4 regions of the Acetobacterium sp. KB-1 genome follow, and region 2 is predicted to be linked to each of the others. Evidence: riboswitches for the same ligand, from Rfam matches in the RefSeq annotation. Region 2 holds a riboswitch; each other region holds the start of a gene.
What was found. A riboswitch is a leader RNA that binds a small molecule or an ion and turns the genes downstream of it on or off. The one in region 2 is predicted to bind cobalamin.

Region 1: it holds a riboswitch for cobalamin, as region 2 does, so the genes downstream of both, DOZ58_RS16095 (iron ABC transporter permease) here and DOZ58_RS09715 (DUF4430 domain-containing protein) in region 2, are expected to answer to the same signal.
Region 3: it holds a riboswitch for cobalamin, as region 2 does, so the genes downstream of both, DOZ58_RS03695 (AAA family ATPase) here and DOZ58_RS09715 (DUF4430 domain-containing protein) in region 2, are expected to answer to the same signal.
Region 4: it holds a riboswitch for cobalamin, as region 2 does, so the genes downstream of both, DOZ58_RS10200 (hypothetical protein) here and DOZ58_RS09715 (DUF4430 domain-containing protein) in region 2, are expected to answer to the same signal.

The regions. Positions count from the first base shown of each region.
Region 1 is NZ_CP030040.1:3,491,855-3,499,280, reverse strand. Features, by position in the region: gene cobN (cobaltochelatase subunit CobN) at 1-2, opposite strand, end outside; gene DOZ58_RS16110 (ABC transporter substrate-binding protein) at 12-1,184, opposite strand; gene DOZ58_RS16105 (adenosylcobinamide amidohydrolase) at 1,168-2,325, opposite strand; gene DOZ58_RS16100 (ABC transporter ATP-binding protein) at 2,327-3,538, opposite strand; gene DOZ58_RS16095 (iron ABC transporter permease) at 3,535-4,569, opposite strand; cobalamin riboswitch at 4,849-5,047, opposite strand; gene DOZ58_RS16090 (energy-coupling factor ABC transporter substrate-binding protein) at 5,076-5,417, opposite strand; gene DOZ58_RS16085 (energy-coupling factor ABC transporter permease) at 5,417-6,181, opposite strand; gene DOZ58_RS16080 (energy-coupling factor ABC transporter ATP-binding protein) at 6,325-7,161, opposite strand; gene cbiQ (cobalt ECF transporter T component CbiQ) at 7,183-7,426, opposite strand, start outside.
Region 2 is NZ_CP030040.1:2,081,971-2,089,396, reverse strand. Features, by position in the region: gene DOZ58_RS18920 (DUF4430 domain-containing protein) at 1-2,823, shown strand, start outside; gene DOZ58_RS09720 (hypothetical protein) at 3,044-3,352, opposite strand; cobalamin riboswitch at 3,706-3,838, shown strand; gene DOZ58_RS09715 (DUF4430 domain-containing protein) at 4,076-5,320, shown strand; gene DOZ58_RS09710 (hypothetical protein) at 5,335-7,426, shown strand, end outside.
Region 3 is NZ_CP030040.1:786,491-793,916, reverse strand. Features, by position in the region: gene DOZ58_RS03720 (aspartate aminotransferase family protein) at 1-908, shown strand, start outside; gene DOZ58_RS03715 (APC family permease) at 1,099-2,583, shown strand; gene DOZ58_RS03710 (iron-containing alcohol dehydrogenase) at 2,613-3,758, shown strand; gene DOZ58_RS03705 (TIGR04076 family protein) at 3,771-4,019, shown strand; gene DOZ58_RS03700 (LysR family transcriptional regulator) at 4,093-5,034, opposite strand; cobalamin riboswitch at 5,137-5,317, shown strand; gene DOZ58_RS03695 (AAA family ATPase) at 5,406-6,248, shown strand; gene DOZ58_RS03690 (nitrogenase component 1) at 6,245-7,426, shown strand, end outside.
Region 4 is NZ_CP030040.1:2,198,790-2,206,215, reverse strand. Features, by position in the region: gene DOZ58_RS10215 (nitric oxide reductase activation-like protein) at 1-604, shown strand, start outside; gene DOZ58_RS10210 (family 1 encapsulin nanocompartment shell protein) at 761-1,549, opposite strand; gene DOZ58_RS10205 (encapsulin-associated ferritin-like protein) at 1,574-1,921, opposite strand; cobalamin riboswitch at 2,155-2,341, shown strand; gene DOZ58_RS10200 (hypothetical protein) at 2,496-3,164, shown strand; gene DOZ58_RS10195 (YafY family protein) at 3,253-4,155, shown strand; gene DOZ58_RS10190 (GyrI-like domain-containing protein) at 4,226-4,684, shown strand; gene DOZ58_RS10185 (GyrI-like domain-containing protein) at 4,699-5,316, shown strand; gene DOZ58_RS10180 (YDG domain-containing protein) at 5,453-7,426, opposite strand, start outside.

The DNA of each region.
Region 1 (7,426 bases), 1.4 Mb from region 2:
ATTTTTTCACCTTATTTGGCGACGGCAGGCATTTGTCTGAAATGACTGAATTCCGCATCCGGATAGAGGTCAGAGTGGAAAATGGCCGCCAGCTCCAGATATTTTTCATCAATGGTATGATAAGTCGACCAAAAACTATCGGTAATCTGCCATACGTTGCCACTGCTGTAAATCGGAAGATCCGCCGCTACCGGCACCTGATCGGTGATCGATTTAATATCCGGCCCATATTTTGGCATCCCGGAGTTAATATAATAATCAGCCTTTGAAACCCGGCTGTAGAACTCTTCCGGGGTTATAACGATAACCCCATCTTTGCCAACCCCAATGTCATCAAAAAGGTATTCACCGCCAGCATCACGAACCATTTGCGCCGCTTTTGATCCGGCATTCTGAACATAAATTTTCCCAGAAGAGACAATGGCCCAGGCAACCTTTGGTTTTTCTTCATTTTCTACCTTGGCTTTCATTTCGTCAATACGAACCATCGCTTCATCATAGTATTCAGCGGCTTCTTTTTCCAGATTATAAAAAGCAGAGTAGTATTTAAGCCATTCCATGGTGCCCCGATAATCGGTTTCGGTACTTGATGAATCATAGAGATAAGGAATGTTATTCTGGGATAGCATCTCCATCAGCTTCTGCTGTTCACTACCCATGCCAGTTATAGTAAAAACAATCTTCGGCTTCAGGGATTGGATCACCTCATAATCATAACTGCTGCTGGTGGCAGAATTAGAGCCAATATCTTTGATTTTACCTTCTAGCATGCGATTTTTCATCGCATCGAAATCCCACTCTTCGGCTTTTAAACGCACCCCAACAATGCTGTCAAACAGCGTTTCGTCATCAAAGGCTCGTAAAAAGCCAACCTGGGTGGTACTGGTATAAACTGACTGATCAATCGGAATGGTAATCGATGGTAGATCCTTGTATTCCTCTGGAGCTTCCTGACCTTTTTGCAGCAGTAACATTTGTTTTCCTTCACCATCGGTGACTATCTTATTATTATTATCAAGATATTCGATGTTAAAATTTTTGGCATACTGCAATTTGATGGTATTGCCATCCTCGCTTTTATAGCTCTTGTCAGCAGACTGACACCCTGTTAATCCTACTAACCCTGATACTACCATTACCGCAGTGACCGCAATCACCGCTAACTGTTTAAACTGTCTTTTCATTACTCTTCTTTTCTCCTTCTGAGTTTGTTTTTATTTCATTTGCCATGACCATTTCTGAAAGGGTCGTCACAAAAGAATTTACCATTTTTTGAATCACCGCTTCAGCGGACTCATGTTGTTTTGTTGATAAGTCAAGATTAATTGATTGATCTTTGGCAATCTGCTTAAGAATTATTACCCCGCCATTGATAGCTTCCGATCCAGACAACAACCCCCAGCCCAGCTGATCCATCAGATGAACATAGAGGGAAGTCATGGTTACCAGCTCATCCTCCTGATCCAACCGATGGAGACGATCGATCCATTTGGGAAAATCGCGTTGACCTTTATGACTGAGTTCATTGAATTTTTTAAAAAAGGTTCCCTCGGTAACGCCATAGCGTTTCATTCGCGCAAATAACCGATGCTGGGTAACCGGGTTTAAGGCCATATGCTGATTGAGGGATTCTTTGACAGTATCCCGCACCAACCGACCAATCAGTTCTCCCAGCTTGCCATGCTTTCCAGCATAGGTCAGTCGGTTAGTCGACTCGCTATCGCAAATAATCATCAGGTTATCCGTTCCTGATCCGGTGGCGATACCGGTTGAGTAAAGGCTGCTGGCCATCAATTCCTGACAAGCGGCTGTTTTGGCCTCGGTTGCTGTCACCATGGCTCGGGCCATACAGCCTTGTGTCATATTGCCACTGACAAAGACCATACTATTAATGGTTCCCGGTCTTAAATTAATATACTCGCCGTTTTTTTCATAGCTGGTAGCTTTCTCACCAATCCGCCCGCCATTGACTTCCAGACTAGCGGTGGTAATAGCCGTCACGGTCAGGATGTCATAGGTTTCGCTTTTAATGGCCGCACTTTCCATGGACACAATCGTAGCCATCCGTGCTACCGTGTCCGGAGCCAACCCCAACTCCTCCCGGATAAAGGACTGCATTTTTTCCTGCTGACCGGGTTCCATGTGTTCGCACAACCGACCCGGCCCGGGGTTGACATCCTGATTAAATATCGCCGTTAGATTTTCCTGATAACCACCATGCTCCATGGCGGTACTGATAACCTTTCGTGGTCCCGAAAAAGGCACCACCAGACACCGATGATAGCGATGAATAGGATCTCCGGTAGCTGTTACCCCCAACATCATCTCAGCACCCACTTCCTGTTTGTGGCGGGATGATCTGCAAAATCTCGGCCGGATTTTTACAGCATTTTATTTTTTCGGCCCAATCACCAAACCGTCCTTTTAATTCGCTTTGATCAGTTAAGCTAAAAACTACTTTTCCCATTTTGATGGCATCAATGATTAAATCCAGATTATGCTCATTCGTTTTTCCCACCGGAAAGCCGGTGTCAATAACATAGTGCATTTTTGCCATTTTAGCTGCTGCATCTTCGTAATGTTTTTCGGTAATCCGACTAAACGAGTCTTCTTCAACAACATCGCAATTGAGGGCCTTTGCCACATGCAAGTCAATGTCATTGCTATGCAGTACCCCGCAGCACATGCCAAAACCAGCTCGGGATACGGCCCGATAAACGCCGGTTCCAGTGCCATTTCCGCCGGTAATAAACACTTCCGGTAATACCGGTGAACAAAATTCGAGGCACCCTAACAACTCATTATAATTAGCCCCTTCAATTGAGTAAAGACTCTGAATTGTACCAGTTTTGATAATCTCTTCTGGCGTTCCCTGAGCTTTAACCTTACCCTTTTCAATCAGTAAAATCTTCTGACAGCCTTTAATAGCAATATCAATGTCATGGAGGGATAGCACCACGGTGATGCCTTTTTCCAGACAGAGTTTTCTTAAAATACTGATGACTTCCACCTTGTGCCGAACATCCAGATGACTGGTAGGTTCATCCAGAACAATCAGCTCGGGTTCCTGAACCAACGCCCGGGCAATCATGACCTTTTGTTTTTCACCATCGCTAAGTTCGAAATAATAGCGGTTTTTCAGATATCCAGCATCAACCAGATCAAGCGCCTCATTAACAATCTTTTCGTCTTCTGCTGATAGTCTTCCCATAAAATTGGTATGGGGATATCGACCCATTGAAGCAATTTCAAAAACAGTCAACAGTCCCAACGAGACCTGTTCAGTCAGCACGATCGCCATTTTTTTAGCCAGTTCTGCTTTTTTGATGGTCGCTATATCCCTTCCATTAATTTCAACTCGCCCATTTACCGGTGGTTGCAATCCCGTTAAGGTCCGCAAAATCGTAGATTTTCCAGACCCATTGGGACCCAACAAACAGATCAGTTCTCCTTTTTGGGCACAAATATCCACTTGTTCAACAACTACCTTTTTATCATAACCAACATTCAGATTTTCAGTGAAGATTACTGGTTTCATAGCTCATTTCCTTTCGTTTTATGGACGAGTAAGTAAACAACAATCGGCGCACCGATTAAGGCCGTAATAACCCCCAAGGGCAGTTCAATGGGGGAAAGAATCATCCGTGCAATAAGATCACAAACCCCGGTCATCAAGGCCCCAGCGAAAATGACCCCCGGTATCAGAATGCGATTATCTGACGTCCCTAGAGTGATTCGCACCATATGGGGAACGGCCAGGCCGACAAAGGAAATTGGCCCGGCAAAGGCGGTGATCGTTGCCGTCAAGACACTGGCAATCAGAATCACAATCACCCGGAATTTTTTCATGCTGAGCCCCATGGAAATCGCATAATTCTCACCAAAGAGCATGGCATTTAATGGTTTACTCAAAACAAAAGCCAGAATAATCATCGGTAAACCGATGCCATATAAAAACTGGACCTGTGGCCAGGAGAATCCCGAAAAACTGCCCATCGACCACATCACAAAGCCATGCAGCTGTTCTTTGTCGGCAAAAGCGGTCAGGATACTGGTAAAGGCATTGCAAATAAACCCGGCCATCATCCCGATGATTAAAAGGGTTGTGATGTTCTTTACTTTTTGAGCGGCAAAAACCACCACCACCATCACCAGCATGGCACCCAGAAAAGCACCGGCAAACAAACCCATCGGGGGCAGGGACTTCAATCCGAATGAGAATCCACCTAATAGTACCAGCCCCACGAACAAGGTTGCCCCGGATGAGACCCCTAAAATATAAGGCTCGACGATTGGATTTTTAAAAAATATCTGCAGCAACAAACCGGAAAGTGCCAGACAGGCTCCCCCCATGATCGTAGCCAGGGTTCTGGGTAGGCGAATATTCATAATAATCGGGCCATAGGTATCATCTGCCACTGCTTTTCCCGACAAAATAGATAGAATATCCGGAATACTGATATTGATGGACCCCACACTGATGCTGTATAGCGAAATCACCACAATGGCCCCAAGAATCAAGACCAGGATGCTGATTTGTCGTGCTTTTCTGTTTTTTATACTTTCCATTACCACCTCTGATTCATAATTTTCGTTGCTTTTTTCTTCATTATGAAACCTCCATTTATATTTCTAAATTAATACTATCGATGCTAACCAATATTTTCGCAATTTCCCCTGCTAGCTCGCAATATTAATTGCTCTGACAGTTTTGCTTTGTCCTTTAATCAGAAATGTTGATCTGACTATTTTGTAATTTTCCCAAGTATAAAAAAAGGCTCATTATCTCAAATTGAGACAATGAGCCCGTAAAACGGTACGCAAATAAAACCTTTTTTCTGTCTCTCGCAGAGTTTTGCATAAACAGGCAGGTCTTCTGGCTCAAGCGTCAACATACCCTCCTACCTTCCCATATTTCTACAGTGGCATTCCTGGAGGAACTCTTCTTTTACAGCGGCGGGACCGCGGAGGATTTTCACCTCTCTTCCCTTTTAATCGGCCTGCAATACAATGGATTGCAACCGACACCTGTTTTTAATTATTCAATTTTTAAACTTAGTCCTTTTAAACCCGTCTTATTTCTTAGCTTTTTTTGAGTCTGTTTTTTTTGGCTCGTCTTCTTTTTTCTTTCGCTCCACAAATCGCCCCATTAAGAAGGCAATAATCCCGACCCCGATTCCGGTTTGAAGACAGAAAAACAAACTTTCCACTTCACCGGGTATTTCACCGTTTATCGCCGTTTCAAAAATTGGGGTAAACCAGGGTTCATACTCTGTTCCGGTAATCTCAGACACAACCCCACTGCCCGCATCATCAGAGCCCCCAAACTCGGCATCCTGCAAGATAAACAGGGGGACCAGAGCAATGATTACTGCCAACACTAAAAGACCAATGACTGTTTTTTTTGTCGCTGTCATTATTTTACACCTCCGGTAAGATATCCCAGATCATTAAGTTCTGGTTGTGCATAGGTTTCCAGCCCGATTATAATAACCACGGTTAAAATTCCTTCGATGATAGCCAAGGGAACCTGAGTCGGTGCAAAGACGGCTAAAAATTTAACCATCGAAGCGGCAACGCCACCACTTTCGGAAGGATAGGCCATCGCCAACTGGAATGCGGTAACACAATAGGTAAACAAATCGCCAATTGCCGCTGCCAGAAAAACACCGACATGCTTATTAATTTTTATTTTTTTACAAAGTATAAAAATTCCGAAGGTTACAAAGGGGCCGGCAATCGCCATTGAAAAGGTATTCGCGCCCAGAGTCGTCAGCCCACCATGTGCCAGCAAAATAGCTTGAAACAATAGGACAATGACGCCTAAAATACTGACTGCCGCTGGTCCAAACAGAATCGCGCCCAGCCCGGTCCCGGTCATATGAGAACAACTGCCGGTTACGGATGGAATTTTTAAAGATGATAACACAAAAACATAGGCTCCAGCCATAGCCAGTAAGGTGATGGTTTTAGGATTTTCTTTGAGTGTTTTTTTTATCGACATGTAACCCTTAATTAAAAATGGAATACAGATCACGCCCCAGGCCACACTAAAACCGACTGGCAGGTAACCTTCCATAATGTGCATCGCACTGGCCACCGGGGTAAACCCAAATACCAGGGCGATCGCAGCCGCAGCCGCAATAAATCGCTTCTCTCTTGTTGTTAAACTTGTGTTCATAGTTCCTCCTCTAGTTTTTATCTATATATTATAAGGGTTTGCGAAAATTCTTGAGCGCTCAATTTTGAACTCTCACAAAGCCAACTTAACTTAAAATCGATTGCGCAATTACTGCTATCGTAACCATCTACCTAAATGACTCTTTACCGAATATTTTTTTGTAATAAAACTTTAAGCGCCTGGGGAGTGGTTGGATAGTTGCTTTCGTCCTTTATCATTTTGTTTTCAACCAGCATCTCATAAACATCGAGCATGGCTGGCCGTTTCAGATTTGCCTGCTCCAGGATTCTCGCGTTTTTAAAAATCTCCAATGGCGTTCCATCAGCAATAATTTTTCCCTGATCAAAAACTATCGCCCGCTCTGCCCAACGATAGGCAAAATCCACATCGTGCGTGGAGATCAGCATCGTTTTGCCTTCTTCTCCGAGCTTTAGTAGCACCTCTTCTAACATCTGGGCATTGAGGGGATCCAGGGCCGCGGTTGGTTCATCAAAGATAATGACCTCTGATTTCATCGCGATAATATCAGCAATCGTCACCCGCTTTTTTTCGCCGCCACTTAAATAATGAGGCGGACGATCTTTAAAATCGAGGATGTTCATGTAGGTTAGGGCCTCATCGACCCGGCTGATTACCTCTTCTCGAGGCAGTTTTAAATTCATCGGGCCAAAACCAACCTCGGCCATGACGGTGGAGGCAATGATCTGATTGTCGGCGTCCTGAAAAACAATCCCGATATTCTTGCGCAAATCTTTTATATTCTTTTTATTAATAATTGTGCCCTGATAGCTGATTTCGCCGTGATCGGCTTTAAGTACCCCATTGGCATTAAGAAAAAAGGTCGACTTACCAGACCCGTTCGATCCGATCACCGCAATCTTTTCGCCCTTAAAAATATTCACACTGACCCCATCCAGCGCCGGGTTTCCGTTTCCATAACTGTAATAAAGCTCGCTGACCTTTAGTATTGGTTCACTCATAATTAATGCCATCAATCCTTTCTAGTGCGTAAAAATCCCAAGCAGAATCAGAAAAATCATGAAGGCAGCCCCAATTATCAGGTGACTCACCTGAAGCTTCTTTTCTTCTTCCAGAAAAACCAAATCGCCGTCATAGCCTCTGGCTTCCATGGCGGTATAATAAGCATTGGCCTTTTTAAGTGAAACCACCAGCATATTGCTGGCGACACTGCCAAAGGTATAGCAGGCAGTCTTAAAATCACTATAGCCCTGGCGGGAATCGGCA
Region 2 (7,426 bases):
TCCTACTATGCCTTAAAAAATGCTCTTGCATTAGTTGACTCAACCATCAAACCAGATGTAACTATTGGCAGTGATCAGGTTCAGGCAGATTATGTCATTGGTTTAATAAGTGCGTTGCCGACAGGTGCAACTTCAGATGCAAAAAAGCCGACCAGGTTGGCCTATTATGCCCTTAACGATACCCAGAAAAAACTTGTCACAAACCGCAGCTTAATTCTGGATGATAGTGACATTGCCGGGGAAGTAACGATTTTGATTAATGCCTTACCTTCACTGGAATCGATCACCATTGATCATAAAACGGCGGTTATGGGAGTAAGAAGTGCCTATGATCTCTTGACGGAAAGTCAAAAGCTGCTTATCAGTGCGACAACACTTCAAAAATTGACTGATAGTGAAGCGAAAATTAAAGCATTGGAAGGGGCAGGAGAAATTAGTGCCGATCAGAAGGCTGCTAATGCAGTGATTGAAAAGATTAACGCATTGGGTAGCATTTTAAGCTATAGTCAAAAAGCAACTGTTGATGCGGCCAGAGCAGCTTATACATCACTTACCACTTATCAGAGAAATTTAGTTACGAACCTCAGCCAGCTGGAAGCAGCAGAAGCAAAAATCATTGCCCTAACACCGGAATGCACGATTACTGTAACCATTGAGCGCTTCACTATCGGGCAGGGCTTCTATATTGAACCTCAAACCCTAACTATTAAGCAGGGCGATACTGCCTGGGATGCCGTTGAGAAGTTGTTAGGTGCCGAGAATATGGTTATCGGTAATGATCCCGGATATCTTGCAGCAATTAAAGGTGCGGATTCTGGTGCTGTCTCCATACCGAAGTATATAATCGATGAGTTAAATGCCGGCGATACCAATGCAGCTAAATCGCATGGGAAAACGCAATCAGGCAACACCCTTGGTGAAAAAGATTATAGCGATTATTCTGGCTGGATGTATTTTGTCAATAATAGTTCCCCAAGTGTTGGGATGAAAGGTAGCACCTTAAAAAATGGAGATGTACTTCGTTTGGCCTTTACCTATTGGGGAACCGGGGCGGATGTAACGGGAAAAGGTACTGACGGAAATAATGTTACTTACGAAATGAGCTTTACTCCTGAAAATCGAGATTCCCTTCTTAAAGCATTGGCCAAGGTCAATGGCAATACCGCCTACCTAAGTGACGCGGCCATCAGTGAAGCTTATGAAGCAGCCATGACTATTGTACAGGATATGACTGCAAAAATAAAACCGATTAACGACGCAACCACCGCCCTGAACAAAGCCATTGCCGACTATAAACCAGGAGATCCGGCAAATGATGCTAAGCTGGCCAAGGTTGTTACTGATCAGATCGCTGCACTACCGGCAGTGGCCAAGTTGACCTTAACTGATAAAGCCGCTGTCACCGCCGCTCGGACCGCCTATGATGCGTTGACAACGGCCCAGAAAGCACTGGTGACCAACCTTGGCACCCTGACAGCCGCTGAAGCCAAGATCACCGAGCTTCAGACCGCCGCCGATAAGGTTGCTGCCAAGGCTGTTAGTGATCAGATTGCCGCTTTGCCAGCAGTGGATAAGCTGGCACTGACCGACAAAGATGCGGTTGCTGCCGCCCGGGCTGTCTATGACGCGTTAAGCGAAGCCCAGAAAAAGCTGGTCACGAATCTTAGTACATTGACGGCCGTCGAAACACAAATGGCCAAGCTGCTGGCTGGCGAAGCCACCGAAGCCGACAAGGCCGCGGCTAAAGCTGTCAGCGGACAGATTAGTGGATTGCCATCTGGCGACAAACTGGCCCTGGGCAGCAAGGCTGATGTGGTGGCAGCTCGCACTGCCTATAACAAACTGACCGACATTCAAAAAGCGTTGGTCTCCAACCTGGATGCGTTAGCTGTGGCTGAAGCTCGGATTGCCGAGCTGGAAGCGGCAACGCCACCGGCAAAAGATGAAGCCACCGGTATTGAAGTGGTTGGTCTCCCTGAAGGCGTTGGCCTGAAGGTTGAACCCGAAAGCGGCGACGCCGACAAGACCGACGAAGCGGAAAAGGCAGCTACAGAAGCCGGCATCAAAGATGCCAAGGTCGTCAGCCTCTACAGCATCAAGCCAGATATGAGTGACGAAGCGTTGGCTGAATTTAATAACAATCCCGACAGCTTTGTCACCCTGACGATGCCGTTAGGCGATGACCAGCAGGGTTATGACAGCTATAAGATTTATCATAAGAAAACCGACGGCACCGTGGAATGGATTACCCCAATCCTGTCCGCCGATGGAAAATCACTGCTCTTTAAAGTCAATGCCTTCTCCGAGTTTGGCGTCGTGGCAACAAAGGCTGTTGAGATCCCCACCGTTGATTTCAGTTACCGCACCCATGTTCAGAATGTGGGCTGGCAGGACTGGAAGAATAACGGTGCCATGAGTGGAACCCAGGGACAATCTCTGCGGTTGGAAGGGATCGAAATTAAGCGAGCCGATACCGCTGACGTCGACATGGGCATTCGCTACGAAACCCATATCGAAAATATCGGCTGGGAAGACAGCTGGAAAGCCGATGGCATCATGAGCGGTACCGAAGGGAAAGCCCTGCGACTGGAAGCGATCCGGATTGAACTAACCGGAGCCGCTGCCGAAAACTACGATGTTTATTATCAGGTGCATGCTCAAAATACCGGCTGGATGGCCTTTGCCAAAAACGGTGAAGACGCCGGAACAGCAGGATTTGGCTACCGCCTGGAAGGTATTCACGTGATTGTGGTACCCAAAGGACAAGCCGCACCGACACCAGAAGAAGGAAGCATTGAGACCGCGTTTCTGGTTAAAAACTGAGTAATAAACGAATCAGTTAAGGCAGTAAACAAACACAGACCCCTACGGGATGGAGGCTTAGCCTTCATCCCAAAATATAAATAGGAGTTCTTTTTTTGTATAAAAAAAAGAAAATGGGAGGCTTCAATGGCGACCAGAAAAACAATTGTAAAACCGGTCCGTTCGGTAGTACTTAAATAAAAAAAGAGCAGCGTGTTGGCTGCTCTTTTATGCTATCATTTTATTGAGCTTGCTTTTTTCTCAGTAAAAACACTTCTTTTTCATTTAGCAATTCTTTGTGTAAAATGAAATTAAGCGTCTCTTTGGTGTCGGTGAAATATTGCTCGGTATCAGTTTTGAATTCGGTTAAAACAGCAACCTGATCGGCGACAGCATCTAACTTAGTTTTGACACTAGTTAAATCAGATTCCAAGGTATCAAAGCGACCCTCCATGGTATCAAACTTTTTTAGCACAATGGTTTGAAACTCTTCGTTAGTCATAAATTCCCCTTTCAACGATCGGATATGTCGAGTCTCTTCGTTAGTCATAAATTCCCCTTTCAACGATCGGATATGTCGAGTCTCTTCGTTAGTCATAAATTCCCCTTTCAACGATCGGATATGTCGAGTTCATCTTGCAGATCATTTTAATTTATATTATTATACCTTAGTTTGTCAAAAATTAAAATAGTTATTTGAGGATTATAAACTCAAAACGACACCAATTATTTTCGAGTGATGATATTTTAAAATGAAGCAATTGTTAATAAAAAATATTGCAATTTCATACAGCAGATGATAAGCTTTATATAATAAGATGCAAAGCTGTTTGTTATACAATCAGTGGTGTAAAATTTAATCATGTCATAAAGAATGCCGGGAATGGTGTTAGTCAATCACATTATTCCATTAGGCTTAAGCAGGCAAGGCCTTTTTGTTTGCTTCAGGGGAATCCGGGTGAAAATCCCGAACAGATGCGCTACCGTAATTGCCAAAAGCATAAGCCGGGAACCTATTCTTTAGCAACAGCAATCGACCTTCGCAATTAAGGCGGTTGAGCAACAAAAAGTTCTACAGCAACTACTGGAACTTCGATCACAGGTCATTTTTTGACTTGGATGGAAGTTCTTTTTTTGTTGATTTTTCGCTTATATCATTAAGATAAAAATCAGTTATTGTAATTAGTACAGTTTGGAACAAGGAGGGATAGAGAGGGAACAAAGCTTGAGTCAACGGTTTGATAATCATTTAAAAAGAAGGAGAAAAAGCGAAATGAAAATGTTTAAGAAATCAAATGGGGTTTTGGCTATTCTATTGGTTTTAGGGATGTTCACACCCTTGTCGGTTATGGCAGCGGTTAACGAGGTGGAAAGCGGCAATGCCGGTGGTTCGGTTGTTATTGATATGGAGCGGTCAACGATTGGCCAGGGATTTTTCATCGAACCGGTTAAGATCAACTTTACAGAAGGTGAAACCGTCTTTGATCTGGTTTCACGATTGGCTGGGCCTGACAACATTATCGGGAGTAAGGTTTACATCAATGGTATTAAAGGAACTGATGCCGGAGTAGAATCGGTGGTGATCCCCAATTATATTGTCGAAAAGCTTGGCGGTGGTGATACCGCAACAGCCAAAGCCTTTGGAAATGCTGGCACGGATAATGCATTAGGGACCACCTCTTACAGTCAACAGGGAGGATGGATGTATTTAGTCAATAACCTCAGTCCGGATGTCGGTATGGGCGATTATGTGGTTAAAGACGGCGATGTTGTCCGGATTGCTTTTAGTTACTGGGGCTATGGAGCTGATCTGACTGGTTATGAATGGGGCTCACCGGAACCGAAGGTGATAATCGGTAATAAGGATGCCCTTTTAAAAGCAGTTGCTATCGTTAACACCGAGATGAAAGAAATTTATTTAAGTAATGATATCATAAAAACGGCCTATGACAATGCCATTGCAGTATCGACAAACATGGTTGCATCACAAAACGAAATAAATGTCGCAACCGCAGAACTTAACAATGCCGTTGCCGCCTTTAGTGTTAACGCTAGTTATCGGACTCATGTACAAAATGAGGGATGGCAAACGCTAAGGAAAAACGGGGAGGTAAGCGGAACGATTGGCGAATCACTGCGGCTGGAAGGGATTGAGATAAACCTGGAAGAAAATGCCGAGTATGACCTTGGTGTGGAATACAAGACCCACATTGAAAATCTGGGCTGGGAAGAGCAATGGAAAAGCAATGGGCAAATGAGTGGCACAGAAAAACAGGGTTTACGTCTGGAAGCCATTGATATTCAATTGACTGGCGCTGATGCCGATCAATTTGATGTTTATTATCAGGTGCATGCCCAGAATGTGGGTTGGATGGGTTATGCTAAAAACGGTGAGAGTGCCGGAACGGCAGGTTTTGGTTACCGACTGGAAGGTATAAAAATACAGGTAGTATCCCATGGTGCACCGGCACCAGTGGCGGCTGAGGGCACTGCGGGTAATGCATTTATAACTAAGTAATGAAAGGTGAAAAAATGAAAAGCTTGTTAAAAGACGTTAAAAGAAAAAGCTGGCTAATGGCCGGTTTGCTGATTTTAGTTTTGGTGTCTGCCCTAGGGTGGATGATGCCGGTCAAAGCCGCCGATAACAAAACAGCCATTGCGGTGAAGGTGGTCTACACCATCGAAAACAAGGTGGTTCCGGCTCAGGGAATCAATGAGAATTATGATGAATTCCTGCTAGCCAGCTACACGACTAAGTTAGTGGCGGCAGATGGTACCAGTGCGAGTCAGGCAATTATTGATAAAAGTCAGGCCAAACTGGTCCCGATGTACCCGGAAAGTACAATCCAAAATCCACTGATGTTTAGTGGGCTGGAATCAAAAGCTTATGATTTTAGTGGCGCTATTCCGGCACTTTTGAATCAGTACCTCATTGAGTATGACGAAGCACTGGCTGGTAACTATCAATTGACCTACTGGTACGAAGAAGAACGAACACCCTTAGCTGGGAAAGATTTTGAAGCCAACATGCCTTCGCTTAGCTATAATGGCAACACAACGGTACCTGATGGCGCTAAACAGGAAGCATTGATCAGTTCGGCTGAAAAATTGATTCAGGATTCACTGGTTTACCGCTTGCCGTCTACGGTATCGGGACAGGATGCGGTATTTGGAACAACAACCCAGGCCTATGGCTCATGGTTGATCTTTACGGCAGCCCGGGCCGATTATACGCCACACAGTGGCTTTTATGCCGAATGTTATGATGCCTTTGTGCAGAAATATCAGAAATCAGACAAAAAAGATGCTCAAGGCAAGCCTTTAAACGAAGGCTTTGATGCCAATGAGGTAGCCAAGGATGCCCTGGCAATCACCGCCATGGGTTATGATGCCAGAAATGTTGGCGGCTATAATCTGATTGAAATGCTGACCAATGGCAAGAACCCATCCGATGGGTATTTTGTTAAACAGGTCAGTGAATTTGCCATTGATTCTTATAATTACTTGCCGGACCGTGACCATGACTATATTCACGAACTGGCAGCTAATGCGTTAGCGGGGTCAGTTTCACACAGCGATCCATTAGTTGATATGTATATCATGGAGTTTCAACCGATTGCACCATTTTATGATCCCAATGCCAAGGTTGGCGATGAGTTTTACGATGTAAAACAGGCAATGGAAACGGTGCTTATTCCTTATTTCACCAGGATTCAAGGTTACACGGGTCTCTTTTACAGTGGTATTGAATATAATAATGCCTGGTCCAATGCCCAAAGTTTTATCATGTTAGGAACCGGAAATGTTGATATTTTTCAAGCAGAGTTTATAAAGAATGGTTACACCATGTTGGATCAGTTGACTGACATAAATAAATCCTTCTCTGCCGATGAAGGTCAGATCGCCAGGGGTTATGAAGCCATTGTGCGAGCTTATCGGAATCAGAATAAGCTTTTTGACTGTACCGATGTCAGCAATTCTACCGTTAAGGTGAATGACGCCATTTGGTCCCTGCCAGAGGCCTCTGCAATCACGGCAGCCAACAAGGCAGCAGCTCAGCAAGGCTTGGATGCGGTGGATGCAGTACTTGGTTCGCTCGATTTAACGGCGAGTCAGAAAAGCAACATTGATATGACAAAGTATAATGCGGTTAAAGCGAAGGTTGAAGCAACGGAAGATCCCACCGACCCCGTTGAACCAACGGTTCCGACCGTCAATTGTTTGTATCGAACCCATATTCAAAATGATGGTTGGGAAAAAGAGTTTAAAGCCAATGGAAAGATGAGTGGTACCGCTGGCCGTTCGCTTCGCTTAGAAGGCATTGAGGTAAAACTACAAGGTGATGCAGACCTGGGTATTGAGTACAAAACCCATATTGAAAACATCGGCTGGGAAGACGCATGGAAAGCCAATGGCGACATGAGTGGTACCAAAGGACAGGGATTACGCCTGGAAGCCATTGACATAAAACTAACCGGAGCCGATGCCGATAAATTTGACGTGTACTACCGTGTTCATGCGCAAAATTCTGGCTGGTTAAACTGGGCTAAAAATGGTGATAGTGCCGGAACCGCCGGTTTTGGTTACCGACTGGAGGGCATCAAAATTGTGGTGGTGCCAAAAG
Region 3 (7,426 bases), 1.3 Mb from region 2:
ATAAGATCTTTTTCCAGAACTCCGGAGCTGAATCGAATGAAGCGATGATTAAAATGGCCCGGAAATATGGGGTCGAAACTTATGGCCCAGAGCGCTATAACATCGTTACCGCCAAGATGTCCTTTCATGGTCGAACCTTCGGTGCTATGAGTGCCACCGGGCAGCCGGACAACGCTTGTCAAATCGGCTTTGGGGATATGACTCCCGGTTTTAGCTATGCTGAATTTAATAATCTAGCGTCATTTAAAGATGCTGTCAACGACAATACCATTGCCATTCTCATTGAACCGGTCCAGGGGGAAGGGGGAGTCCATCCGGCAACAACGGAGTTTATGGAAGGACTTCGGGCCCTCTGTGATGAAAAAGGTTTGCTTTTATTACTAGATGAGGTTCAGACAGGCTGGTGCCGAACCGGAGCGATTATGTCATATATGAATTATGGAATTAAGCCTGACATTGTCTCAATGGCAAAAGCCATGGGCGGAGGTATGCCAATCGGTGCGATCTGTGCGACTGCTGAGGTGGCCAAAGCCTTTACCATGGGCTCTCACGGGACGACCTATGGTGGACATCCGGTTTCTACCGCCGCTTCTCTGGCCCAGATCACCGAACTACTCGATCGTGACCTGGCCGGCAATGCCCGGGAAATGGGGTCCTACTTTATGGAACAATTAAAGGGACTGCCAAAGGTTAAAGAAGTCCGAGGACAAGGTCTTTTAATCGGGGTAGAATTTGAAGACGGCGTTTCGGGCGTGGCTATCAAACATGGCGTGCTGGAGAAAAAACTGCTAATTACCGCCATTGGAAAAAACATCATCCGCATGATTCCACCGCTGATTGTATCAAAAGAAGACTGTGACAAGGCTTACAGCATCATCGAAGCGACGGTCAAGGAATTGGTCAACTAATTTTAATCAAATTAACTAAATAAAGTTTTAAACAATGGGGTTTTTACAGCTTTCTAGTATCGGTCTAAATGAGACCGACACCAGAAAGCTTGTGAAGATCCTATTTTTTTATTGACAACCACGCAATTATCTTAACAAATCAAATTTGAAAGGGGTGTATGATCCAGAATTGGATCATACGAAAAGAAAAATGAGTGGAAAAACAAACAAGTCGAAATTTGACAAGGTTTTAAGTACCAAAGATATCTTTGTGCTGGCCTTTGGTGCCATGATTGGCTGGGGCTGGGTAGTGAATACCGGTATCTGGATAGAAACCGCTGGCGCTCTGGGAGCGGCCCTGGCTTTTTTAATCGGGGGGATTATGGTCGTCTTTGTAGGACTGACCTATGCAGAACTTACAGCTGCGATGCCTCAATGCGGCGGCGAACATGTCTTTAGCTATAAGGCCATGGGACCCACGGGTTCCTTTATCTGTACCTGGGCTATTATTTTGGGGTACGTCAGCGTTGTGGCTTTTGAAGCTTGTGCCTTTCCGACGGTCATCCAATATTTGAGTCCTGATTTTTTACAAGGGTATATGTATACTGTGGCTGGATTTGACATTTATGCTTCATGGGTGGCCGTAGGGGTGATTACCGCTATTATTATTACCGCCATTAATATTCTCGGTGCTAAAACAGCAGCCAAACTCCAAACTGTTTTTACCGCTTTAATTGCCGGTGCTGGACTCCTTTTAATTGCTGGATCAGTAATCAATGGTGATCCTTCTAATATTGCCGGAAACATGTTTGGTGGTAGTATTGAATTGGGCACCACCGCTCTGGGGAGTGTGCTTACGGTAGCAGTTATGACACCTTTTCTCTTTGTTGGTTTTGATGTAATCCCTCAGGCCGCTGAAGAAATAAATGCCGGATTTAAGAAAATTGGCGGGATTATGATTCTTTCGATTCTGATGGCAGTCGCTTTTTATGCTCTGATCATTCTGGCTGTGGCTTATGTGATGCCTGCTAGCGCAATGGCCGATTCAACCCTCGTAACGGCTGATGCGATGGGGTTGGCTTTTAACAGTGAAATTATGACCAAGGTACTGATTGTTGGTGGGATGGCCGGAATTATCACCAGCTGGAACTCCTTTTTAATCGGGGGCAGCCGGGCGATGTATTCCATGGCTGAATCCAATATGATTCCAAAAGTGTTTGCTAAACTTCACCCTAAGTATAAAACTCCGGTATTAGCAATCGGCCTAATTGGCGTATTGTCGGTAATTGCTCCGTTCTTTGGACGAAAAATGCTGGTCTGGATTGTTGATGCCGGAAGTTTCGGGGTCTGCCTGGCCTATGCTATGGTATCCTTGTCCTTCCTGATTTTAAGAAAAAAAGAACCGGATATGAAACGACCATACAAGGTTCGATTTGGCACCTTCGTGGGAATTGTGGCAGTTGCTTTATCGGGTATGATGACCCTGTTATATGTGATTCCGTTGCCTTTTGCTTCCACTGCACTGGTAACAGAAGAATGGATCATGGCTGGTGGCTGGGCCGTATTGGGCGTAATCTTCTATGGCTACTGTAAATTCAAATATGGTGATGAGTTTGGCGCTCATATTGATGTAGAGTATGTCGATGTCGATGAAAAGCCTGCCTTTGCCGCTCGCGTTGGCAGTGTAACTGAATAGTCTTGTCGGGAGTTATGAAAGGAAAAGAGATGAATAGTTTTAGTTTTAAAATACCGCAAGAAATAATCTGCGGGGTGAATAGTATTGAGAAATTACCGGAGCTTTTAAATAAGCAGGGATTAAAAAAAGCGATGGTGATTTCGGGACCGCATCTGAATAAGATGGGGGTGGTTAAGAAGATTACGGATATTTTAGAGCGGGCCGGGCTGACTTTTGACAGTTTTACCCAAACGGAGGCCAATCCTTCAGTAGAAACCGTCGATAAGGCCACCAAGGCGTTTGTTGACAGTGGGGCAGACTGTATTATTGCTTTGGGTGGCGGTTCCCCCATGGATGTAGCTAAGGCGGTGGGGATATTGGCGAAGTTCGGTGGGTCAATTGGTACCTATGAAGGGGCTGATAAGGTCCCCGGTGCGATTGTGCCGCTAATTGCCATTCCCACCACTGCTGGCACCGGTTCTGAGGTAACAGCTTTTGCGGTGATCACGGACCGTTCCCGGAATTATAAGCTGACGGTCTTTAGTTATGAACTGATTCCGGCCTATGCAGTACTGGACCCAACCTTAGTTATGACAACCCCGGAAAAAACGGCGGCAGCCTGCGGAATTGATGCTCTGGTTCATGCCATTGAGGCTTATCTATCGAAGGCCGCTTCACCTTTTTCTGATGCAATGGCTGAAAAAGCCTTGGAATTGATCGGTAATAATATCCGTTTGTTTGTGGCAGATCGAACCAATCCAGAAGCAGCAGCCAATATGCTTTATGGTAGCATGTTTGCCGGGATCGCCTTTGCCTGGGCGCGGCTGGGTAATGTCCATGCGATGGCCCATCCCCTGGGCGGTTATTTTGATGTCCCTCATGGGGTTGCCAATGCGATACTGCTGCCAACGGTGCTGGAATATAACGCCCTAGCCGATACCGGACGTTATCAAAAAATTTATGACGCGATTAAATGCGGTGAAGGATGGGAGGATTTTACGTCTCAGACTTTGGTCGATGAGATCCGTAGCTTAACTTGTGCACTGGGGATTCCCAAAACCCTAAGTGAGGTGGGCGTCACGGTCGATAAGATCCCTGCGATGGCTGTAGATGCCATGAAAAGTGGTAATATTCTGGTTAATCCCAGAAGTACAACCCTGGAACAGATTGAAGCGCTGTATCGACTGGCGTTATAGAGGAAGGACAACATGGAAGTAATTGAACAGAAAATAAAACTGGTAGTTGAGGAATCGGGTTGCCCGATATATTCGGCGGGGGATGAAGTCATTTTTGACGGACCCCAGCTGGATAAGGACAAGAGTGGAAATTTCTGCATGATGGCACTCAGTGCAGTGTTTCCCTTTGTCTATGCGGCTCGCAAAGGTGTGATTACCGATGCCCCGCTCCAATGCCCGGACTGTGGAGAAAAAGTGGTGTTTAGAATTAGAAAAGCCTGAAGAACTCAAAGTGTATAAAAAAAGATCAAAGGGATCAAGTATCTGTCCTTTTGATCTTTTTAGTTATTTTGCATCAGTAAGAATTGCATTCTAGTCCATTGATTTTCGCTTTTAAAGTCGTAATATAGCGTATTCCAATATCACTTAAGGTATGTTCCCTGCGCATAATATAACCCGCGTGTAAAATTTGATCACTTTCGCAAAACTCGATCGTCTGAATCTCATTTAGTTTTGAGTGCATCTTATCGCCATCGCTGTTAGTCAGATCTGGACCGATGCTAAAACAATCAGTGCCACGAACCAGGGCGATTTTTGTGCAACGGTCAATGACATGAATGTTTTTATCCAGGATTTCATTAAATAAAATTTCTTCAGAAAAATGAAGCAGATTGTCATCACCCTGATCATAGGTGACAAAAGGGTATGGTTTTAAGTCATCAAGGGTTAGCAATTCTTTCTTAGCGAGGGGATGTAGTTTTCTTATAAAAACATAGGATTTGATTTTTCCCAGAATATGAAAGGAGAGATTGCTGGTATCTAAAAGTTTTTGCATCGTATTCAGGTAATGATCATTAATGCACATAACCCCGATTTCGCTGCGACGGGTGGCCACGTCGTGGATGACCTCATGGGTTGGACATTCCCGAATGGCAATATCATAGCGATCCAAGCCGATTTCATCAACGATTTTGATAAAAGACATGGTCGAAAAGGGCAGTCGCTGGGTGGAGACAGAAAAGCGCATCGGGATCGATTTCTGATGCTGATAACGTCGTTCCAGATAGTCGGCTTGCTCAACGATATCTCTGGCATGGTTTAGATAATCTTGTCCTTCATAAGTTAATTCAATCCCACGGCTGTTTCGCTTGAACAGGAGAATTCCGAGACTCTGTTCGACTTCTTTGATTGCAGTGGATAAAGTGGATTGGGAAATATAGAGGGCCTTAGCCGCCGCCGAAATTGATTGATGCCTTGAAATTTCGATCATATATTTCATATTTTGTAGTGAAATCATTGGTTTCCTCCTTGTTTGTTTAGCCCTATACTATCAAAAATATTGATAGCTGGCAATTGGAAATTAGAAGAACCGCTGAATTGTTTGCTCCTCTTTCTTGTGATATAATACGACTTAATTGAATAACAAAGTGTAGTATGAAAATCGGTTAAAGTCCGATGCGGTACCGCCACTGTAAAAGTGAGCCGCTGTAAATTGATCAACACTGGAAAGAAATTTCTGGGAAGTTGTTACAGCAGGCGATGATCTTAAGCCAGGATGCTTCTATATTTTGTGATAACCAAGCCTAACGGATTATTGGGTGAGGGATTTATTTTTATAATAAACTCTTCTGTCTAATAATTCAGAAGAGTTTTTTTATTGGAGGAAAAATGAAGATAAAACTAAAACGGATCGCATTTTATGGCAAGGGAGGGATTGGTAAATCGACGATTGCCGCCAATGTATCGGCAGCGCTTTCAAAAGCTGGGAAAAAGGTTCTCCATATCGGCTGTGACCCGAAATCGGATTCGACCCGGATTCTGATGAAGCGACGGATTCCCACCGTCTTGAAAACACTCAAGGAAAAAGGAGATCAGCTGAATAAAGCAGATATTTTATATAAAGGAGTTTATGGCGTTACTTGCGTTGAAGCTGGCGGCCCGGAACCGGGGGTCGGTTGTGCCGGGATGGGCATTTCGGCGGTGATCGAGACCCTGGAAAAGCTGGAAGTCTTTGCGATGGACTGGGATCTGATTGTCTATGATGTGCTGGGTGATGTGGTCTGTGGTGGTTTTTCCATCCCCATGCGCAAGCAATGTGTTGATGCGGTTTATATTGTGACCTCATCAGAATTTATGTCGTTGTACGCTGCCAATAATATTTTAAAGGGTATCGCGCACTACGAAACCCCGAAGAAAAAACTATTTGGCGGCTTTATTCATAATCGCTACTCGTCCCAAACCGATAAAGATGTGGTTGATCATTTTATCAAAATGACCGAAAGCCGTCTGATAGCCTCTATTGAACAAAACCAGGCGATCAAGCTGGCCGAGTATCAAAGAAATACCATGATTGAGGCCGATCCCCAGGCCCCCCTTTCACAGGTAATTAAGACCTTGGGGAAGGATCTGTTTTGCGAAGTTCCTGCCAGTGACTCTCGTCCCCTTGATGACGACGCAATGGAAGCCCTCTTTGATTTTGTTTCCGCAAAGAACCAGGAAATCAGCAGATGAGTAGCATCACCATTGAAACGTCGATCTATAATTTAGGTGATATGGAAATGGCGAAACGAATTTTTGCGATACCGGAAACCTTAGTCGTGGCCGTCGGACCGCCAACTTGTATCCGTATTTTATATTTTAGGGCTTTGGAATGTGGGCAGTTGTCCAAGCTCAAACTCGTTCCCATTCGTGCATTGGATTATACCTTTGGGGATTATCTGGAAAAAATCAAAGGCGTTGTTGAAGCGGCGTTACGAAAAGCCTGCTATCAGGGTATTATTCTTTATGTTTCATGTCCCGATTTGCTCAGCCAAACCGATTTTGATACGATGATCGAGGGACTTGATAATCCCCATCAGATACCTGTCGAGATTTTCAAGCGTGGTCCCATGGAGAAACGAAAAACCAGTCCATCCCAACGTTTGGATAAGATTGCAACAAAAATTGCGGACTTTGTCAAGACCCGGCCACTGGTTTTATCAAAAAATGCAGCGGTTTGTGAATTACCGCCGCTGGCCGCAGATTATACGGGGGTACTTTCTTTATTCCCCGATGATGAGGCCGTTTGTCAGTTTTTAATGACGGGCTCCGGCTGTGCAAACTGTCCTAGTTCCATTGATAAACTGAATCACAATCCGTTTATTTTTTCCCGATTTAATGACTTGCAGGCGGTTAATGGCTGCACAAATGAGATCGGTGAAGCCATTACAAAGCGCTTTCAAATGAATCATCAAACCAAAGATATAAAATTATTTCTATCCATTGGCACACCGGTTACCTTTATGACCGGGATGAATGATCATTTTTTACAGACCTGTGATCTATTTGAAATGACCTGTGCAATAGATACCAACGGTTTTCAGACGGCCGAAGAAGGGGTAGCAAAGGCCTTGTTAAAAATCGCCAAAGCAACGTTAAAAAAAGTTGAAAACCGAAAAAAACGGCTCAATATTATTGGCTATAATCCATTTTTGTTTGGGAAAAGGCAACACTTTGATGAAATTGAAACCTGCCTGACGTCGCTGGGTTATGCGGTGAACTTTCTCGGCTATGAGAGTCTGGGTTCCTTTAAAACGGCAGCAGAAGCTGAGCTGAATCTTGTTTTTTCCAGACACGGTCTGTGTTTGGCAAAATGGATGGCGGAGATGTTTGAAATACCCTATCATTTTGCAATGCCGATCGGCATTGAC
Region 4 (7,426 bases), 120 kb from region 2:
TATTGATAATAACAAGGGGAGCTTTGTGGTGGATATCCTTATCGATTCCAGTGGCTCCCAGCGACGTAACCAGTCCAATGTTGCGATTCAAGCCTATATTCTGGCGATGGCATTAACCCAACTGGGGATTCCTAATCGGGTGCTGGGTTTTTCCAGTTTTCTTGACTATACAGTCATCAAACGCTTCCGTGATTACGAATCGCCCCTTTCAGCCAATGACAACATCTTTGAATATTATTGCTCCGGCAACAACCGCGACGGTTTGGCAATTAAGACCACCTGTGAAGATCTCATTAAGCGAGGGGAAGATAATAAGATTTTAATTGTCCTCAGCGACGGCCGCCCCAACGACATTAAGGTGGGAAAGGGTCAGGTTAATAGTTTAACCCAGGCCTATCGGGGTCGGGTGGCTATTTCTGACACCGCCCGGGAAGTTCGAACGGCCCGCCAACAGGGTATTATGGTACTGGGGGTCTTCACCGGAAAAGAGCAGGATCTGATGGCTGAAAAGCTGATCTATGGCAAGGATTTTGCCTATATTAAAGACATTAACCGCTTTGCTGATTTGGTTATTAAGTATTTAAAGCAAATTATTGTAAGTTAAAAAATAAAACCGCTAAGCATCAACTGCTTGATGTCTTAGCGGTTTTTTTGGTACTATTTTGTTATCCTATAATTGTTATCCTCCGCCATAAAAAGATCAAACCGTTTTGTAATAAGATCGATTGACGCTCCTGATTGATAAAACGATGGGAAACGCTTATAGCGTATAGGAAATAATAATATTTTCGTCCAACGCGCGGAAGGTAAAGCTTTCGGTGATAAACAGTTTGACATTTTCTTTATCATAAGATTCAAAACCGATGGCAAAATCCTGTCCGATGGTCAGTTCAAAGTTTGGATTATCATAAGGGATCAGAAAAGCGCCATCAAGAACGGTGCTTAATAGTATTTTTCCACCAATGAGGGCTTCGATCTGTTTAATCAGCGGATACCCATGAGAGCTTATATTGAGACGATTATAAGCCACCTCACCAACAATTAATACAAAGGGACCGGCTTCAAATTTTTCTCTTAGTGTAACCAGGCCTTTTGAGATTGCTTCCATAATTTGGGAGTCTGTTTTACCAAAGGGTATTTTTTCATTAACGGTTACCGATTCCAGACCTTTAATCTGACCAGCTTCAAAGCCTTTATACACGACCGTTTCTTCAAACTCGGCAATTCTTTGGACAGCTTCTTCCAGATTAGTTAAATCAATATCCTTGGCACCACGCGTCAGGTTATCCATCTCCCAACGGTTTAAGGTGAAGCTTATTCTTGCTTCAACAAGTGGTTTGATCTTGAAAACACCGGTTTTAACAAGGTTTTCATCGTCATTAATTAATTCGAGTCGACCTTCCGATACGCTAGTAAAATCAAGACCTTTCGGTCCATTTACCGTGACGGCCTTTCTTGCTGTTAATCGACTTTTTAACACGGCTTCCGCTCGGCCATCAATTTCGCTCCAGGCGAGTTGAGTTAAGGGTGCGATTTCTCTTTTTAACATTTTTTCCTCCTTGATTAATGCGCGTTATTTTTTTAAATCACCGATATGGATACCGGATATATTTACAGACTCGGGTGCCGCTTCATTTTCTTCGGCTTCCAGAATTGAACCATCGACAAACAGGTACGTTCGCAGTTCTTCATCCCATTTGTCCATATTTCGTCTTAACCATTCAATGGCCATGCAGGCGTGTTCAATTTCTTCGTCCCGGTTATGCGCCATAATTCCTTTTAATTCAGGATCACTCGTTGCTGCCACGCGTTGGTTATACCAATCAACAGCTTCTAATTCTTCTTTTAAACTATTGATGGCCCGAGTGATGTTCATCGTTTTTTCATCTAATAATTCAATTGGTTCATGATACTGTGCCATAAAATTTCCTCCTACCTTCTAAATATTGGATATATAATAATTATACCCAAATGATTGTAGACTAACAGGATTTATGTTATCTTTGCAAAAAATTGTTAGTTTAAGTGAAAGCGATTAAGATTTTTAAAGAATCAATGTGTATTGTATCAATGGGTAGATAGCAGGCGCTAATGCTAAAAAAGATCATCCTGATTACGCTCAGGAAATTACTATGATCGGTCAGAATAAACCCTTGCCAAAAAATACGTTTTAGATTAGTATAGAGTCAAACCATGACAGAAGGAATGCGGTGGGAATCCGCAACAGTTTCTTTGCTACTGTAAGGCGATCATGGGTGCAGGTGGTCATTGGGTTATCCGAGAAGGCCGTTTGCAACAAGCCCCGCCAAGTCAGGATATTTCCAAATGGTTAAGATGTTTGAAGCTTCAAAGAAGGCTACAACGTGTGAGACCATTTAGAAATACAGGATTTGGAGAAATTTTTTCCCTTATCTGGACAAAAATATGGCACACATTTTGTAAACCTTTTAAAAAGGTTTTTTTAGCTTTTTGTAGATGTCGAGAAAGAGGAAGAGATGGAAAAAATTAGGATAATAGAGTTACCGGTTGATGTCAATATGCCGATGCTGATGAAAAAAATGAAATTAACATGTGATTCACCAGTTTATGATGAATACCAAAATGCGGTGGAGCTTTTAAGAAACCAGATAAAACCGATGGCGATCATTAAAGCCTGTCCGGTTGAGACGTTTTCGAAGCATTTAGTTGTGATGGATGGGATTAAGTACAAGAGCAAAACCCTTCATTATTTGTTAAAAGACCACGAACAGGTGTTTTTGTATTTGTTGACAATCGGTGAAATGCCAACAAAGCTTCACCAGATTGAACATTATTTTTTGCAGTCGCTTAAGTTGCCAATTATGTATGGTGCCATGAAGCACTTGAAAGCGGCAGTTCGGGAAGACAATCATCTTAAGCAGGTGGGAATAGCGAATCCCGGTCTGATCCAGGATTGGGCAATTCAGGATAGCAAAGCTATTTTTGACAGCTTTGGCAGTGCCTCCCTGCAGATCGGACTAAAGATGGGTAAAGGCTACATTATGCGTCCTGTCTACAGTTCTTCCGGGATTCTCTTTGATGATTTTCAAAATTATTGCGATTGTGCAGCGTGCAGCATCGATGGCTGCATTGCCAGAGAGGAAAAGATGACGGACGACGAAAAAAAGATGGCAAGTGTTGGGTGAAGGCAAACAGCGCGCGATCTTTTATAGAAGTGCCATTTGCGACAAAATTGTGATAAAATAGAAGACAAAACGACAAAGGATAATGACAATGCAAATCAATCGATTGCTAGAAATGGTCTATATTTTATTTGAAAAGAAAAAGATAACGGCGAGCGAATTAGCCGACTACTTTGAAGTGTCTCAGCGTACCATTTACCGGGATGTGGAGTCTCTAAGTGCGGCTGGGATTCCTGTTTATGCTGAAAAAGGTAAGGGTGGAGGAATTCGGCTGCTGGATAACTACGTGATTAAAAAATCACTGCTTTCAGAAAAGGAACAGGTCAATCTGCTGGCATCGCTACAGGGGATGAATGTGCTAAACGGACCGGAGGTCGATCCGGTGCTGAGAAAACTGGCGACCCTGTTTGAAAAAAAAGATGCCGACTGGATTGAAGTCGACTTTTCCCATTGGGGCGGTGATAGCGATGAACGGGAAAAATTTAATGTGCTGAAAAACGCCATCCTTGAAAAAAACAGAATTGCTTTTGACTACTTTAGTGCGACCGGAGAAAAGACCGGGCGCACTATTGAACCGCTAAAGCTCTTGTTTAAGGGGCAGTCCTGGTATGTTTATGGATTCTGTTTAAGTAAAGAGGCGTTGCGCTTTTTCAAGGTCAGTCGGATCAGGCAGCTCCGGCAGTTATCGGAGGCTTTTTCCCGGACCCTGCCGGAGGGCCCTGTTTTTGAAAAACCGGAGATAAGCGCTTCCCAAATCAGGTTGATCCTGAGAATTGACGCGAGCATGGCGTTTCGGATCTATGATGAATTTGATCCGGCCGCGATCACAAAAAATCAGGATGGGTCCTTTGTGGTAGCGAGCCGCTTGCCCGAGGATGGCTGGGTGTATGGCTATATTCTTTCTTATGGTGATGCTGCTGAGGTGTTAGAACCCCAGTGGTTGCGGGAGGCAATTAAGAAAAAATTGGAAGATGGTCTTAAAAAATATCTTTAATATGACATTAGGTGTCAGGTTAAAGGGTGTATACTGAATTTATTAATAAGTTAGAAAGAGGTATACACAAATGGATTATGAATTGGTACAACTAACAGAAAAGCAAGTGGCGGGGCTGAAAATACGCACCAGTAATACCGATCCCCAGATGGTTGAAAAAATTGGTGCCACCTGGCAGCGTTTTTATGGGGAAGGAATTGAAGCCTCCCTGACCGGCAGAAAAAATGAGAAATGTATTGGTCTTTATACCAATTATGAAAATGGTGTGGCCGGCACTTATGACGTGGTGGTTGGTTGTGAAGTTGATGCTGCAGCTTCGCAATCAGAGCGGGTTGAAACCGTAAGCATTGCACCTGGTAACTATGCAAAATTTGTTGTCCATGGTGATGTGCAGCAGGCCGTTGGCGACTTATGGGTGAAGCTTTGGGATATGAAGCTCGACCGGAAATTTAGTAGCGATTTTGAGGAATATCAACCCGGGGAAGACATGGCCAACGCCGAGATCCATGTCTATATTTCACTGAATTAAGGGAGACGCAAACGATGGACAAAGTCGATTATAAAAAGCAATTTAAAGCCTTGTATTTACCAAAGTCTCAGCCGTCAATCATTGCGGTTCCGGCGATGCACTTTGCTATGTTAGACGGTAATGGCGATCCCAATGGGGAAGCGTTTGCGGAGGTGGTGGGGGCGCTGTACAGCTTCAGCTACGCAGTAAAAATGTCCTATAAGAGCAAGACCATTCCGGAGGGCTATTACGACTATACCGTTTTCCCCCTGGAAGGGGTCTGGGATCTGGTCGACACGACCAGAACCAGTGCGGATAAAAGTAACTATGCCTATACGATGATGATCCGCCAGCCGGATTTTCTGACCGCTGAACTGGCTGCCCGGTTTATCACGGAAGTCAAAAAGAAAAAGCCCAATGACTTCCTCGATCGTATCCGGCTTGGGGAAATAGAGGAAGGCACCTGCTGCCAAATGCTGCATTTGGGCAGCTATGATGATGAGCCGGCCAGCTTTGCGCAGATGGAAGCTTTTTGCAGTGAGCATGGCTATCGGCGCAGTGATAAAACCCATCGGGAGATTTATGATCCCCGCCGGACCGAGACGAATAAGTTAAAGACGGTGTTGCGGTTTAAGGTAAAAGCTGATCAGTAAGGCTGATCGGTGATCTGATTAAGTATCGTGGTAAGTCGTATAAGTGCCTAAAGAGGCCCCTGATTCAGGATGAATCAGGGGCCTCTGAGTTTTTTTGCAGCCGGGGCAAGCCACGACCGGGCTGGCTATAGGAGTTTTAGTAAGCGTAGAGCATCAGGGTGCTGCCGTCATAGACCAACAGGGAGTTTTTAAAGCCGCCTGGGAGGGTGGGGCCTGAGCTAGCATCGATTGTCTCTTGGTCTGAACCAGAAATAACGCGTTTAATCGCTTTGTTGTTATTGTCTTGGTCCTGACAGATCAGATAGACGCCGGTGTTGTCAGAATAATAGGTGGAATTGATCGGAATGATGTTGCTTATTTCCGGATTGTTGGGATCAATATCAACCCATCCGCCTGACCAGGAGTAAATCTGGTAGTATTTATTGGTGTTTACGTCTTCGGTGTAGTTTCTGTCAATCGCCAGCAGACCATAGCTATCATCGATACCAATCAACTGTTTGCTGCCGTCCAAAGTAACCTGAGCACCGCTTGTCCAGGTACTTAAGTTGGTTGAGCTGTAGATCTGACCAGTACTGTCATAGCCGTAAAAAGTCGTCGCACCCGCTTGCTTGGCGTAAAAGAGTTTAAAACCATCAGCTGGTGCGGTCAGGCTGCCGGCCGGAGTCCAGGCGGTGTTATTGTAAGGGGTGGAGATAACCGCATTGGCATCAAGAATTTGGCCATTACTTGAATAAACATAATCAGCCATAAGGTAATTACTGGCATGGTTGCCGGTTAAGGTGCCGTTCAGTTTGATGGTGTAATTGTTGCCCACGTTACTGGTTTTGTTGTTACTGCTATCGTAATAGTCAGCGCTGTAGGTTGCCAGATGCACATCTTCCTGCTCTACACTACCAGCAATATGGGCAATAGCGTCCGTACCGTTAGCTGGATTTTTAGACGGATTAACTCCAGCATATGTGACCGTGATGCTGCTGCTGCCATCGGCTTTTTTTACGGTGGCCAGATTGACATTGACATAACCCAGGATTCTTGGTGTAATCGCCGCCGTTTTTGAGGTATCTGGATTCGGGGCCAGGTAGTTTTTGGCGGCCTCGCCGTCAAGGGTAAAGTGGATGGTCACGGGTTTGGCACTGCCGTCACTGGTGACATTTTTAGTATCGTAGCTGGCAGTGGCTTTGACCGTCACGGCATCGTTATTGATTAAGCCGCTAACGGCATCAGCAGCAAGGGGATATTCCGATAATTTAGTTGTGTTATCGGCCAGATAAACATCGGTAGTGGCGTCATACTTACGGGTCGCTGCGATGGCCGGCAGCTTGGTGCTGACGACGGTCAGCGGCAGCGGGGTAATGGTAACTGTGGTGGTCTGATTGGTAATCAGATAGTTACCGCTAGTGTCACTGGTGGAGTAGCTGATAGTGACAGTTTGCTCGCCGGCATCTTTATCGTTGTATGAAAGATTAGCTGTCACAGCTATGCTTTCACCTACAGCAAGCCCGCTGATTTGCGAAGCAGCGACCGTATATGATGATATTTCCTTACCATCCGAATCATAAACCTTACTGGTGCCGTCATAGGGGCGGGAGGTCTTGATAGCCGGTGGGGCGATGGTCAAGGTTTTTGGGGTAATACTGCCGCCGGAGATCGTACCGGTAATGCTGCCATCGGATGCGGCATCCGCCAGGCTGAAATTGTGGGCTGCCGTGCCACTGAGTTTATAGGTATAGGCGATCGTATAACCGCTACCGACGTTACTGGTTTCGCTATTATTGTCTTTATAGACAGCAGTGGTATCAAATGTCAGCGTCCCGTTTTGGATCGCTTCCTGAACGATCGGTATTTGATTAGTATCGGTAACTCTGACGGTGACGAGGGCATTGCTGGTACCGTCATATTCCTTAGTCTTATCACTATCTTTGACAATGGGAGTGGTGGCAATCGACAGTGGGGTAATATCAGCAGTTTTGCTTTGATCATCCGGCAGGGGCTGATAATTTCCTGCGGCCTCGCCGGCAAGGGTGTAGTGAATGGTAATGTTTTTATTGGGATCGACGTCTTTACCGTCATCATAGGTGGCGGTCGCAGTGACCGTCACTTTACCGGCGTC